One region of the Weizmannia agrestimuris genome, then DNA from elsewhere that is predicted to be linked to it. Evidence: predicted binding sites of a transcription regulator. Region 1 holds the regulator's gene; the other holds the start of a gene.
What was found. Region 1 encodes LexA, which represses DNA repair genes until DNA is damaged. Its sites were predicted from a motif close to CGAACATATGTTCG; they were not measured.
Positions count from the first base shown of each region.

Region 2: recA (recombinase RecA) is a predicted target of LexA. The motif match lies at 3,658-3,671, and genes of this name have one in related genera.

Region 1 covers NZ_CALPDC010000002.1:181,822-189,533, forward strand. Annotated here, with positions in the region: gene NFR98_RS02265 (dynamin family protein) at 1-393, shown strand, start outside; gene NFR98_RS02270 (MerR family transcriptional regulator) at 486-875, shown strand; gene glnA (type I glutamate--ammonia ligase) at 945-2,282, shown strand; gene lexA (transcriptional repressor LexA) at 2,501-3,121, opposite strand; gene yneA (cell division suppressor protein YneA) at 3,328-3,666, shown strand; gene NFR98_RS02290 (YneB family resolvase-like protein) at 3,663-4,316, shown strand; gene NFR98_RS02295 (DUF896 domain-containing protein) at 4,407-4,640, shown strand; gene tkt (transketolase) at 4,759-6,765, shown strand; gene sirA (sporulation inhibitor of replication protein SirA) at 7,052-7,489, shown strand; gene NFR98_RS02310 (YneF family protein) at 7,557-7,712, shown strand, end outside.
Region 2 covers NZ_CALPDC010000001.1:133,797-141,508, reverse strand. Annotated here, with positions in the region: gene NFR98_RS00695 (TIGR00282 family metallophosphoesterase) at 1-364, opposite strand, end outside; gene rny (ribonuclease Y) at 451-2,013, opposite strand; gene recA (recombinase RecA) at 2,496-3,563, opposite strand; gene NFR98_RS00680 (competence/damage-inducible protein A) at 3,831-5,063, opposite strand; gene pgsA (CDP-diacylglycerol--glycerol-3-phosphate 3-phosphatidyltransferase) at 5,223-5,801, opposite strand; gene NFR98_RS00670 (helix-turn-helix domain-containing protein) at 5,858-6,763, opposite strand; gene NFR98_RS00665 (DUF3388 domain-containing protein) at 6,780-7,571, opposite strand.

The sequences.
Region 1 (7,712 bases):
CTTCCTGATTTGTCTGTCAGCACGTTTGAAGCGGGCGCACACGCTACGCCTGATTTTCCTGCGGCCTTTTCGGAAACGGATTTGGAACCGTTTGAAAAGGCATTCCGCCATTTTAAAAATGCGCGCACTTTTTTTGAAAAAGGGGGAAAAGCCGGCATGCAGGAAGAACTGCAGGCGATGTTTGAACCGCTTGCGCAGCAGTATCTTGACGTGCAAGGAGAAAAGCTTGCCGGTTCGTTCCGCTCATGGCTGGAGGAAGAGTTTGCAAAAATGCAATCGGAAGCTTTGCTCGATATTGCCGAACAGTTCGATGCCCGCCTTGAAGCCCTTAGAAAGAGCGTGGACGTGGCAGAATGGATGGAAATCCGCGAAAAACTCGTTTTGCCTTCCTGAGGATAAAAAATGATGTAAGAAAATATAACATTTTGTTGACAAAAAAACTCACATGGAATATAGTAAAAATATAAAGAAAAGGAGCGTATAACATGGGTCGAAAAGAAATCCGCCGTTCGATGCCGCTTTTGCCGATCGGAACCGTTATGAAGCTAACAGATTTATCGGCCCGGCAGATCCGCTATTATGAAGAACACGAGCTGATTACACCGGCAAGAACGGAAGGCAATCGCCGCCTTTATTCTTTAAATGATGTCGACCGGCTTCTTGATATTAAAGATTTGCTGGATCAGGGGATCAATATTGCAGGCATCAAAAAAATCTTATTGATGAACGACCGCCGCGGAACCGGGCCGGTACTCGTCAAAAATCATGTAACGGATGAAGAAATCCGCAAACGGCTTCGCCAGGAACTGCTGCAGGCCGGCCGTTTTCAAAGACCGAGCCAGCGGTTGTCCGATGCGCCCCGGTTTTTCCATTAACATTGTTGAAAAGCTAGTTTTATAGCTTAGATATATACTTTTTATTGCCTAAAGGGAGGAATACTGTTCATGCCTAAGTTTACACGTGAAGATATTTTGAAGAATGCCGAAGAACAAAATGTGAAATTCATCCGCTTGCAGTTCACGGATATTTTGGGGACGATTAAAAACGTGGAAATCCCGCTCAGCCAGCTTGAAAAAGCGCTCGACAATAAAATCATGTTCGACGGCTCTTCGATTGAAGGGTTTGTCCGGATTGAAGAATCGGATATGTATCTGTATCCGGACTATGATACATGGGTCATTTTCCCGTGGACCGCTGAGAAAGGGAAAGTCGCCCGTCTGATTTGCGATATTTATAATCCGGACGGCACCCCGTTTGAAGGTGATCCGCGGAATAATTTGAAACGGGTATTGAAAGAAATGGAAGAACTTGGCTTCACGAGTTTTAATCTTGGGCCTGAACCGGAATTCTTCCTCTTCAAGCTGAATGAAAAAAATGAACCGACACTGGAGCTGAACGACAACGGCGGCTATTTTGACCTGGCGCCGACGGACCTTGGCGAAAACTGCCGGCGCGACATCGTATTGGAACTCGAGGAAATGGGCTTTGAAATTGAAGCGTCCCACCATGAAGTTGCACCCGGCCAGCACGAAATTGATTTTAAATATGCGGATGCAGTCAGGGCATGCGACAATATCCAGACCTTTAAACTGGTGGTCAAGACGATTGCACGCAAACATGGCCTGCATGCGACGTTTATGCCGAAACCGTTGTTTGGCGTGAACGGTTCCGGGATGCACACCAATCTTTCGCTTTTTAAAGGAAAAGAAAATGCATTCTATGACCCGAACGATGCAGAACTGCAGCTGAGCGATACGGCATACCAGTTCATTGCCGGCATTATGAAGCATGCTTCGAACTTTACGGCTGTCACGAATCCGACGGTGAACTCCTATAAACGGCTTGTGCCGGGTTATGAAGCGCCTTGTTATGTTGCCTGGTCCGCTCGCAACCGCAGCCCGCTCATGCGGATTCCGGCTTCCCGCGGTTTAAGCACGCGCGTTGAGGTGCGCAGCGTTGACCCGTCTGCCAATCCGTATCTCGCGCTCGCCGTCCTGTTAAAAGCAGGGCTTGACGGCATCGCGAACAAATTGCAGGCGCCGGAACCGGTCGACCGCAACATCTATGTCATGACGAAAGAAGAAAGAGAAGAAGCCGGCATTGTCGACCTCCCGGGCACACTGCTGCAGGCGCTGGAAAACTTAAAATCGGATGATGTAATGGTAGACGCCCTTGGCGATCACATTCTCGAACACTTCCTTGAAGCTAAGGAAATTGAATGGGATATGTTCCGCACACAAGTCCACCAATGGGAACGCGACCAGTATATCGAAATGTATTAAGCAAGAAACCCCTTGAAGCGTAAGGCTTTGAGGGGTTTTTGTTTATCGGGCATTTTTGCGTCGAACGCCCAGAAAAACAAAATGCCCATTAATTGCCCCGATTTTTCCTTCGAAAATAGATTGGAAGCCCAGAAATCCTCAAGTGTCACAGGCATTTTTGCCATCAAACTCGCATATGCTCTATTAAAAAAGAAGCAGCCGAAACTGCTTCTTTTTGATCAGTGCACCATTTGCCTGTACAGCCCGATGACAACGCCGAGAATGGTGACGTTTTTCAATATGATCGGTTCCATTGTCTGGTTTTCAGGTTGCAGCCGGAAGTAGTCTTTTTCCTTGAAAAATCTTTTTACTGTCGCTTCATTTTCATCTGTCATAGCGACCACGATATCTCCGTTGTTTGCCGTCTGCTGGGAGCGGACAATCACATAATCGCCGTTTAAAATCCCGGCATCCACCATGCTGTCCCCTTCAATTTCCAGCATGTAGACGGACTCGTCAGACGGGACAAGATGTTCCGGAAGCGGAAAATACTCTTCAATATTTTCTACAGCGGTAATCGGTATGCCTGCTGTTACTTTTCCGACAACAGGCACATTGACAACATTTTGGGCCGGTATTTCTTCATCATGGTCCAAAATTTCAATCGCTCTCGGCTTTGTAGGGTCGCGCCTGATCAACCCCTTGCTTTCAAGCCTTGCGAGATGGCCATGGACAGTTGAACTGGAAGCAAGTCCGACTGCCTGGCCGATTTCCCGCACGGAAGGGGGATAACCTTTTGTTTTTACTTCATGCTTGATGAAATCAAGTATCGCCTGTTGCCGTTTTGATAGTTTTGCCATTCTATTCACCTCGTCACAGTTTTGTTTGGCACCCGCGCTGCGTATGGGGACGTTTACGGGAGGAATGCCATTATTTGCTATTATTATATCACATTGCAGCAGATAAAACAAACGTAAGTTCGAAAAAATGTTGACGAAAAACAGGCGTTCGTTTTATAATAGAACTGGTGATTGGACGAACGAATATTCGCGGGAGGAAGATGGAGATGTCACGATTATGGAAAAAGTATAACTATGTTATGATTTTAGCAGGGCTTACGCTTGTTTTCGGATTTTTCATGATTGGAAGTCTGCGGGATCCATCCCCACACTATATCAAAATCAGCGTCACAGAGGGCGATACGCTTTGGAACATCGCCGGGCAGTATGCGGAAAAGGGCAAAATGTCGAGGGAAGCATTTATCAGCTGGGTTGAGCGTCATAATGATATTGACGGCAACATGATCAAAGCCGGCGAAAAAATTGTCATTCCAATAGAAAAAAATGAATTCAGCGATGATAATAGGGAACTTGCGATGAAATCACAACGGGAGACGAAAAAATGAAAGTTGTTTTATATTGCAGAGTAAGCACGGAAAAAGAAAGCCAGGAAACTTCCTTGGCGAGGCAGCGGGAAGAGCTGGAGAAGCTTTCGGATTCCCACGGTTTTCAAGTGGCCGGGGTGATCTGTGACCGGGCAAGCGGCTATGACCTGGACAGGCCCGGCATCCTTGATCTTCTTGATACGATTGAAAATGAAAAGATTGACGCCGTACTGGTGCAGGATGAAACACGGATCGGAAGAGGAAATGCAAAAATTGCATTGCTTCATTTTTTATATAAAAAAGGGATTAAAGTATATTGTTATGCGCAAAACGGAGAATTGGAGCTTTCGGAATCTGATTCAATGGTGCTGAAAATTGTCAGCATGGTTGAAGAGTATCAGCGAAAGCTGCATAACTTAAAAATTAAAAGGGGAATGGAGCGTGCAGTCAAAAACGGCTACCGTCCGGAAAAAAATTTAAAAGGGAAGCGGAATCCGGACGGCAGGGAGCGAAAGGAAGTGCCGGTTGAAGAAATTATCCGCCTGCGGGATAACGGCTTGACTTTTCAAGAAATTGCTGCGACTATGCGCGGTTTCGGCTACCAAGTTTCAAAAGCAACCGTCCACCGGCGTTACAGGGAATATATGGAGGAAACGGGGCATGATAAATAGTATCAAAACCGTTTCACGGGTGCGCTTTCGTTGCAGGCGGGTCCATATTTTAGTAAGATGGCATCAATTACGGATAAAAGGAGAGAAAATATGCTTTCAAAAGAAAAAATGGCAAGGATTAACGAATTGGCGAAAAAAGCGAAAACCGGCGCCCTGACAAGTGAAGAAGCAAAGGAACAGTCAAAATTGCGAAGCGAGTATTTGCAGGCGTTCCGCTCTTCATTCAGAAAAACGATTGAAAATGTCCGTGTGCTTGACCCGGCTGGCCAGGACGTTACCCCTGAAAAAATTAAGCAAATTCAAACAAAAAGAAAGCTGCACTAAAAAGGAAACCATCCTGCTTTTTTCTTACAAAATCCATACAAAATGGTAAAAGAGTTGTGTTATGGGTTTCACTTGCCTTAATATAGAGTTGTAACCCATGAAGAAAGGATGTTAACAGATGTTTGATAAAACGGACGAACTGGCAGTCACAACAATCCGAACATTGTCCATTGACGCCATCGAAAAAGCAAAATCCGGTCATCCGGGGCTTCCGATGGGGGCTGCACCAATGGCATACACCCTCTGGACAAGATATTTGAACCATAATCCGGAAAACCCGCACTGGTTTAACCGGGACCGTTTCGTATTATCCGCAGGGCATGGTTCCATGCTGCTCTATAGCCTGCTCCATTTATCCGGTTATGCATTAAGCATGGATGATATTAAAAATTTCCGGCAATATGGCAGCAAAACCCCGGGTCATCCGGAATACGGGCATACGGAAGGCGTGGAAGCAACGACCGGTCCGCTCGGGCAGGGGATTGCCATGTCAGTCGGAATGGCGATGGCAGAACGGCATCTGGCGGCTGTATACAATAAAGAAAATTTCCCTGTCATTGACCATTATACATATGCTTTATGCGGAGATGGCGACTTAATGGAAGGCGTATCTGCCGAAGCTGCTTCATTGGCGGGACACTTAAAATTGGGACGTCTCATTGTATTGTACGATTCCAATGACATTTCCCTTGACGGCGACTTAAATAAGGCCTTTTCCGAAAGTGTTGCCGACCGGTTTAAAGCATACGGCTGGCAGTATTTGCGGGTTGAAGACGGGAATGATATGGCACAGGTCGCAAAAGCGATCGAGGAAGCAAAGGCGGATACAAGTCGGCCGACACTCATTGAAGTGAAAACGATCATCGGTTACGGTTCTCCAAACAAATCCGGGAAATCGGCTGCCCACGGCGCCCCGCTCGGAGAAGATGAACTGAAACTAACGAAAGAAGCGTATAAATGGACATTTGAAGAAGACTTCTATGTTCCGGATGAAGTTTACGCACGGTTCCGTGAATTGGTTGTGGAAAATGGCGTGAAAAAGGAACAGGAGTGGGCGTCCCTGTTTGAGGCCTATGAAAAACAATACCCGCAGCTTGCGGCTGAACTAAAACAGGCGATAAAAGGCGGGCTGCCGGATGGATGGGACAAGGACATTCCGGTCTATGAAGAAGGCAAAACCCTTGCCAGCCGTGCGGCAAGCGGGGAAGTGCTAAATGCCGTCTCCAAACATTTGCCGTCTTTGTTCGGGGGATCTGCAGACCTTGCCGGATCCAACAATACGCGGCTGAAAGAAGACAAGGACTATATGCCGGATGCCTATGAAGGGCGCAATATTTGGTTCGGTGTCCGCGAATTTGCGATGGGCGCAGCCATGAACGGTATGGCGCTTCATGGTGGTGTCCATGTATACGGCGGCACGTTCTTTGTTTTCTCGGATTATTTGCGTCCTGCCATCCGCCTAGCTGCTCTTATGGGCCTTCCGGTAACGTACGTCTTTACGCATGACAGTATCGCTGTCGGGGAAGACGGTCCGACACATGAACCGGTTGAACAGCTTCCTTCTTTAAGAGCGATGCCGGGCTTGTCGGTCATCCGCCCCGCGGACGGCAATGAAACGGCGGCTGCCTGGCGCCTTGCTCTGTCATCTGAAAACCATCCGACAGCGCTTGTTTTGACGCGCCAAGGGCTGCCAACCTTGAAAGGGACGTCTGAAAAAGCGTTGGAAGGCGTTTCAAAAGGTGCCTATGTCGTGTCCCCTGCACAAAAAGAAACGGCTGACGTTCTCCTTCTTGCCAGCGGGTCGGAAGTCCATCTGGCTGTGCTCGCGCAACAGCAATTGGCGGAACAAAAGATTGATGCTGCTGTTGTCAGCATGCCGTCATGGGACCGTTTTGAACAGCAAAGCAAAGCATACAAAGAATCCGTATTGCCGGCACAGGTGAAAAAACGCCTTGCCATTGAAATGGCTTCACCATTCGGCTGGGAAAGGTATACCGGGGATGAAGGCGATATTTTGTCGGTTAATACGTTTGGCGCCAGCGGAAACGGTAAAACCGTTATGGAAAAATACGGATTTACCGTTGAAAATGTTGTGGCACGTGTAAAAAAATTATTGGGCATGTAATCGTTCCGGGCCTGCTTTTGCGGTATTCGCGAAAGCAGGCTCATTTTTTATGCAGGAAGGGTATAAGAAAAGGGGGACTAAAAGTGCGGGGGCTGAGCTGAATGGCTTTTCCCTTGGATGCTACCGCATAATCGGCAGCGCGTTGATGTATTTACGCTTATTTTCTTGTCTGTACATGCAATCAAATGTTTCAAATTCATTTTTTAAATTTTGTTACAACAAACGACAACTTTTTTGAGGCCCGTCCATTATAGTGAAGGTAACAAAGTTGCGGGAGTGAGATCATATGCGGTCCTATTCTATCTATCTGATAAAAGAGGAGTTTGCACAATATTATTACGGCAGGGAACGAATGTTTTTTAATCTTTTTCACCAGTATGCGCACGTTTCCGGAAGTTTGAAAAATGTCCTCAGCAGACAGATCCATTATATTACAAAGCCGATTCCGCTCTTGTCTGTCCATCATGTCTTGCAGCCGTTATTTTCTGACACCAGCAACATGACGAAAACAGGCGCTTGCCAACTTCTTTCAAAGAAAGAGGGGCAGGTGCTGGAAGTGACCATAGAAGAAAGAATGCTCCAGCTGAACGTATACGGGAGTTATGATACAGAAACCGCCGTTTTTGAAATTCTGAGGAACTTTAAAGGAGATTTGCTTGCAATCGATTATGACCATAAACGATTCGGCTGGATAAAACCGGTTAAAGAAAGAAAATTCGTGTGAGAAGAAAACAAGTATTGTATAATTCAAATGGATTTAGTACACTGTATGTGAGTGAAGGAGGTATATTATGATTTGGGTGTTCGTTCTTGTAGCCCTAATTGCTCTTTTGGCAGGCGCAGCAATCGGGTTTTTCATCGCCCGTAAATATATGATGAATTACCTGAAGAAAAATCCGCCGATTAATGAACAAATGCTGAGAATGATGATGATGCAAATGGGTATG
Region 2 (7,712 bases), on a different contig from region 1:
TCATAAACGTTCTGCCCTGCAGGTTGATGACTGCAAACTCCGTTCCTTCCGCTTTGATCAACGCCATCCCTTTTCCCGGGGTCCCGTCCGGAAAATTGGCCGGGCGCACCATCCATTTTGCATCCTCAATAAAGTCGAAAATCTCTTTGTTGTCCCATGCATGGTTTCCGAGCGTGATGATATCCGCACCTGCATCCAGCAGGCCGCGGTAAATATTTTTGGTAATCCCACGCCCGCCGGCTGCATTTTCCCCGTTTACGATGGTCAAATGCGGCCTGTATTTCGCCTTTAACTTCGGCAAATATTCATTCACCATCTCACGCCCTAATGACCCTACAACATCCCCTATAAATAAAATCTTCATGCAATAAATCCTTTCTATGCTTTGTAAAACAATCTTTATTTTCTTTTCAAAACGTTAAAGAAAATAAGCGGTGAACACGTCACCGCTTATTTTGCATATTCAACAGCCCGCGTTTCCCGAATAACCGTTACTTTAATATGGCCCGGATAATCCAGCTCATTTTCAATTTTTTTGCGGATATCACGTGCCAGGCGATGAGCTTCCAGGTCGTCGATCTGTTCCGGTTTCACCATAATGCGTACTTCTCTCCCCGCCTGGATCGCGAACGATTTTTCAACACCGTCATACGATTCGGCGATTTCCTCCAGCTTTTCAAGCCGTCTGATGTAATGCTCAAGCGTTTCGCTGCGCGCCCCAGGCCGTGCAGCGGATAAAGCATCAGCGGCAGCGACAAGCACCGCGATAACAGAGGTCGGTTCCGTATCGCCATGGTGAGAAGCAATACTGTTAATGACCACCGGATGTTCTTTGTATTTGGTTGCGAGTTCGACGCCAATTTGCACATGGCTTCCTTCTACTTCATGGTCTACCGCTTTTCCGATATCATGAAGCAGACCGGCACGGCGGGCAAGGATTTCATCTTCCCCGAGTTCGGCAGCCAGCAATCCGGAAAGGAATGCGACTTCTATCGAGTGCTTGAGGACATTTTGCCCGTAGCTCGTGCGGAATTTTAACCGGCCAAGAATTTTGATTAAGTCCGGATGGAGGCCATGGACACCAACTTCAAAAGTGGTTTGTTCCCCCACTTCGCGTATATGTTCATCCACTTCCCGCCTTGCTTTTTCAACCATTTCTTCAATGCGGGCCGGATGGATGCGGCCGTCTTGAACCAGTTTTTCCAGTGCAATGCGTGCCGTTTCCCGGCGCACTGGATCGAATCCCGAAAGAATCACCGCTTCCGGCGTATCATCGATGATCAGGTCAATCCCGGTCAGCGTTTCAAGTGTCCGGATATTGCGGCCTTCCCTTCCGATGATGCGGCCTTTCATTTCATCATTCGGCAGGTTGACAACCGATACCGTTGTTTCAGCAACATGCTCGGCTGCACACCGCTGAATGGCCAGCGAAAGAATGCTTTTCGCCTTTTTATCGGCTTCTTCTTTTGCCCTTGTTTCCGCTTCCTTTACCTTAACGGCAATGTCATGGGAAAGCTCGTTTTCCAGTTTTTCAATAATGATGGCTTTCGCCTGTTCGCGATTGAGGCCCGAGATTCTTTCCAGCTCAGACTCCTGCTCGTTAACCATCTCCTCCAATTTGCTTTCCATCTCTTCAATATGTTGTTGTCTCAGGTTTAAAGAATCCTCTTTCTTTTCAAGCATCGATTCACGCTTATCGAGCGATTCATCTTTGCGATCGAGGTTCTCTTCCTTTTGCAATAAGCGGTTTTCCTGTCTTTGCAATTCATTTCTTCGTTCACGCAATTCCCGTTCCATATCCGTACGAAGTTTATGATTTTCATCCTTCGCTTCAAGCAGGGCTTCTTTTTTCAGGCGATCAGCTTCGCGTTTTGCTTCATCAACGATCTGATCTGCCGCATTTTTCGCCCCTGCAATTTTCGCTTCATAAATTGATCTCCGGATGAAATAGCCAACAACTACACCGACGATAAGGACAAGCAAAAGGGAGATGATCCATATGAGAGACTCCATCAATCTCACCTCCTCTTGCTATGAACTTCTTCTACGTTAAAAATGTCGGCTGTTACATTAATCCTTAGGTTTACAGTATACAGCGCCTGGCTTAAAAAGTAAAACGTTGATCCCGGGGCAAGCCCCTCCGGTGTATATGCATGAAAACCCAATCATGCGTTTCGTCCCGGTCCGGCTGAAGACAAGGATGGTTCCATCAGCCGCATGCGGAAAAGCCGCCGGATGAAAAAACCGGCCCCCCTTCCGGAAACTTCCGGGAGGATTTGCTTTCCGTACAGGAGAAAGTCATTTTTAGAAAAATAAAATATACATATTAATTTTAAAGGTGGGAATTTTTATTGTCAAGTGAAGCGGAAAGATTGCCATTGTAAATTTGTGTTGATTCCTCTCCGCCATGCAGATTTTGTGGCGCAAAAAAGTGCGGTAAATGGACGGCAAAAAGCGCCTGGATGCGGTCAGCATTTCAGGCGCTTATACACCGGTTACTCCAAATTTAATTCTTCCTGTCCTTCCACAGCTTCTTGTTCATCTATAGCTTTCTCGGTTTCATGGGAACCGGCATCTTCTGTCAGGTCGTAATGTTCCCGGATTTTTGCGGCAATCTCGTTTTTCAGATCCGCATTTTCCTTTAAAAATTGCTTCGCATTTTCACGCCCCTGGCCGAGCCGCTCGCCGTTATAAGCATACCAGGCCCCGCTTTTTTGGATGATGTCAAGGTCGCTTCCCATATCGACGATCTCGCCTTCTTTTGAGATCCCCTCGCCGTACATAATATCCACTTCTGCCGTTTTAAACGGAGGCGCTACTTTGTTTTTGACAACCTTGATTTTCGTTTTGTTGCCGACAATGTCGCTCCCTTGTTTGATCTGTTCGGCACGGCGCACTTCAAGGCGCACGGATGAGTAGAATTTGAGCGCACGGCCGCCCGGTGTGACTTCAGGATTACCGAACATTACGCCGACTTTTTCCCGGATTTGGTTAATGAAAATCGCAATCGTGTTCGATTTGTTGATTGCACCCGATAATTTCCGCAGCGCCTGGGACATCAGCCGTGCCTGGAGGCCGACGTGGGAATCGCCCATTTCCCCTTCAATTTCCGCTCTCGGCACAAGCGCAGCAACGGAGTCAACGACCACAATATCCACTGCGCCGCTGCGGACGAGCGCTTCCGCAATTTCCAGCGCCTGTTCGCCCGTATCCGGCTGGGACAGGAGCAGCTCATCAATATTGACACCGAGCTTTTGGGCATAAACCGGGTCAAGTGCATGTTCCGCATCAATAAACGCCGCTTGTCCACCCTGTGCCTGGACTTCCGCAATCGCATGCAGGGCAACCGTTGTTTTACCAGAACTTTCAGGGCCGTATATTTCAATGACGCGGCCGCGCGGGTAACCACCGACACCAAGGGCAATATCAAGCGCAAGCGAACCGGTCGGGATCGTGGAGACAACCCGGTCGGTCTGCTCGCCCAACCGCATAATGGAACCCTTACCAAATTGCTTTTCTATTTGTTTCAGAGCCTTGTCTAAGGCTTCTTGACGATCATTCACAAAATTTCCTCCTTTTATTCATTCCAAACTCTCGAAAGCAATGAATCTATATCTATACTATACCCGTTTTTTCTCTGTTTGCCAAGCAAAATCTCGAACGCTCATTCGTCTCTTTTTTGCAAAAATCCGGCAAAAAAATGGGGTTTTCCCCCTGTAAAAATGAAAATTCCCCCGGCAAAAAGAGCCGAAAATTGAATTTTTGGCAAACAAATTTTTTTATAAAAAGGCCGCTTCCGTCACTTGCCATGAGCAGAAGCGGCTTTCGACCTAAAGCAGTTTCAGCAAATGCCAGCAGCCGTATTTCACCGATCGCGTGCGGATGTTGTTGCGGGATCCGGGAAGTTCCAACAGATAAGTGGCAGTTTCTTTCCCTTTTATCGCAATGCCGATCCACACGGTTCCCGGCGGATGGCCTTCAAGGGAGTCCGGGCCAGCCACGCCTGTAAAACTGATGCCAATGTCGGCATCCATAATGCTGCGGATATTTTCCGCCAGTTCTTTTGCACACTGGCTGCTGACGGCGCCGTACTTGTCAAGCGTTTCTTTTTTCACTTTGGCAAGCTTCATCTTCGCTTCGTTTGAATAGACGACAACGCCGCCTTTCAACATTGTGCTGACACCCTGGATGGACGCCATTTCCGCTGCAAATTTGCCGGCAGTCAGACTTTCCGCGCAGGCAAGCGTCAGCTGTTTTTTCGAAAGCTTTTCGAGCAGGGCCTCCATTAATGTCATATCATTATAACCGTAAAAATACGATCCGGCAATTTGCATAATCTCTTTTTCCACTTGATCGATCATTTCGTTCGCCGTTTCCGCCGACTGGTGTTTCGCCGTAATCCTAAGTGTCACTTCCCCTTCTTTCGCAAGCGGAGCGACAGTCGGATTGGTTTGGCTATCCAATATATGGCGGATTTCTGTTTCCAGCTGGGATTCGCCGATCCCGAAGAAGCGGAGAACGCGCGATTCGATTTTTTCGATCGTTTCCAGTTCTTCCTGGATTGCGGGGCTGGCGTAATGGATAAACATCGGTTCCAGTTCATGCGGCGGGCCGGGCAGCAGCATATAATAATGGTTTCCGCTTTTGGCCAGCATGCCCGGCGCCATACCGTGGTCATTCGGAAACACTTTTGAACCTTCGATGACCAGTGCCTGCTTTTTGTTGTTTTCCGTCATTTTTCGTTTTGTACGGATAAAAAACTGTTCGATGGAGCGCATGGCATCTTCGTTTGTCACCAGTTTTTTTCCGATATGCGATGCAATCGTTTCTTTTGTTAAATCATCCTTTGTCGGACCGAGCCCACCAGTAAAAATCAATAGATCGGCGCGGCCCTCCGCTGTCCGGATTGCCGCTTCGAGCCGCTCTGCGTTATCGCCGACAACGGTCTGGTAGTACACATCTACGCCGATTTCCGCCAATTGTGCGGCAATAAATGTGGCATTTGTATTGGTGATCTGGCCAAGCAAAAGTTCCGAACCGACTGCAATAATTTCGGCATTCACTTTCCATTCCTCCCTTTCTTTTAAAGCAAAAAAACGAACACATGACGGCGCAATCCAGGCCGCCAATCCACCCGAAGCAATGGCTTCCTTTTTCTCCGGAAACCCTGTAGCCCCGCTGGCGGGCAAAAAAGCAGTGAAAGGTTGCCTTTCACTGCATGGTTATTTCGAGCGGGCAAATACGCCCCGGTTTAAATAGAAATAATCAGCGCCTGACCAGATGGTAAAGATGAGCGCTACCCACAAAGCGATCAGATCCAAGCGGAAAGAGAGCGCCGAAAACGGGAAGTTATGCAACAGCAATAAAAGGATGGCAATGATTTGCGTCCATGTTTTGATTTTCCCAAGCATATTGGCTGCTGCTACTTCCCCGCCCTCTGCTAAAATCAGTCGCAAGCCTGTCACGGCAAACTCGCGGGCAATGATTACGACAACAATCCATGCCGGCGCCAGCTTGAGCCCGACGAGCAAAATAAATGCCGTTGAAACAAGCAGTTTGTCCGCAAGCGGATCGAGAAATTTCCCGAAGTTGGTAACGAGATTGTATTTGCGGGCATAGTGGCCGTCGATCCAGTCTGTCATAGAGGCAATGGCAAAAATCACCGCACCGACAAAATGGGTGACCGGAATTTTGGCTCCCAGCCAATCAAAGGTGCCCCAATCGAACGGCACCGCCATGATGAGTAAAAAAACAGGGATTAAACATACACGTGATACAGTAATTTTATTCGGCAAATTCACTGGCTTTTCCTCCAACTGTCTATATATTTTCCAAAGAAAAAGCCTTAAAACAAGGCTTATTTCGTTTGTGACCCGTTAAACTGGACGATCATATCCTGGCGTACTTCTTTGGATGCCGGAATATTGTATTTTAGTTTTTTGCCATTGATATACACTTCCGTATTGACGGTGTTTCCGACCGTGATCGTGACTTGTTTTTGTTTTGACAGATCCGCTGTCCGGCTGTCCCCGTCATTCAGCAATTGTTGAAAGTTCGTTGAACCGTCGCTGTTTTTCACCTGTACCCATGACCGTCCGCCGTTTGCTTTCAGTTCAAGTTTGAACTGGTTGGTGCCGGCCAGTTTATAGGTGGTCGTGTACCCGCTTGAAGATACGGTTTCCAGTTTTTGGGCTGTTTTCTTCGTTTTCGAGGCCGGTTTTTTTGACGTTTTCGCCGCCTTTTTTTCGGAAGAGCTGCCGGTGTTTTTGCCGGATGACACCTTTTCAGCCGATTTGACGTTTTCTTTTTGTACGCTCACATCGCCGGAAGCCCCGCTGTTTAACTTTTCCTTTGTGTTGTGACCGGCAAACTTATATACGACAAACCAAAGCAAAAATAAAATCGCGATGATGGCGGCGACCACAAGGATCCTTGGCAGCACGTTCATCATCTTGACGGTATCCGGTGCGGCCCTTTTGGAGGACGTCTGCACCCGCGAAAGTTGCTCGGGAAATTCTTCCTGTTCCGTACGGGGGATGTCGCTCTGGTACTCTTCAAATAAAGTTTCCGGATCAAGCCCGACTGCCTCGGCATACTGCTTAATAAATGCCCGGACGTAAAATTTTCCAGGCATTGAATCATAATTTCCTTCTTCAATGTTTTTCAAATATCTTTTTTGGATCTTGGTCATCTCCTGCAAATCATCCAGGCTGATGCCCTTTTCTTTCCTTGCTTCTTTTAAACGATTCCCTAATTCCGTCATGGTAACACCTGCCAATCTAGTAATCAAATCCTCCAAATTCGCCTTGAAACATCCGGTTTTGCTGGAGTAAGTCATATGTAATTTCCTGTGACGGGTCTTCTCTCAACTCAATAATGTAATCAAAATCATCAAGCGTGTATTCCGAACGCTGCACGAAAATATCCGGGTGTTCCACCACTTTAACAGCCGGAAGCCGCATGATTTCACGGATCAGCTGCCAGTGCCGTTCGTTTCCCCTCTCAGCGGATACGACGCCATCCAGGATAAAAATATTGTTTGCATTGTATTCATCCTCAATCAGACTACTTCTCACCGTCTGTTTGATCATCGTGGAGGAGAGAAAAATCCACTTTTTATTGGCGCACACGCTTGCAGCCACAATCGATTCTGTTTTTCCGACGCGCGGCATCCCGCGAATGCCAATCAGCTTATGGCCTTCCTGTTTAAAATGCTCGGCCATAAAATCGACCAGAATCCCGAGATCATCGCGCACAAAGCGGAATGTTTTCCGGTCGTCATGATCGCGCTGGATATACCTTCCGTGCCGGACTGCAAGCCTGTCCCTGAGCTTGGATTCCCTGATTTTCGTTACTTTTATCGTTTCCACTGTTCGCAATATCGATTCGAGCCGGCCGATCTGTTCTTCATTTTTGACAAACAGCAGCAAGCCTCGTTTTTTATGGTCAACGCCGTTAATGCTTCTGATATTGATCGCTAACATGCCCAAGAGAGAGGAAATATCACCCAACAGCCCCGGCCGGTTGATCGTGATTTCATATTCCAAGTACCACTCTTTCCTGTCATCCACCCATAACCCCTCCCGAAATCCGGATCCAAACGAACATATCTAGGTTATATGATATATGATTTTACATCAATAAGGAAGCGAAAGCTCTAAAAATCGTGAATTTTGTCGTGACATGAAAAAACCGGCGGCATCAGCCAAACA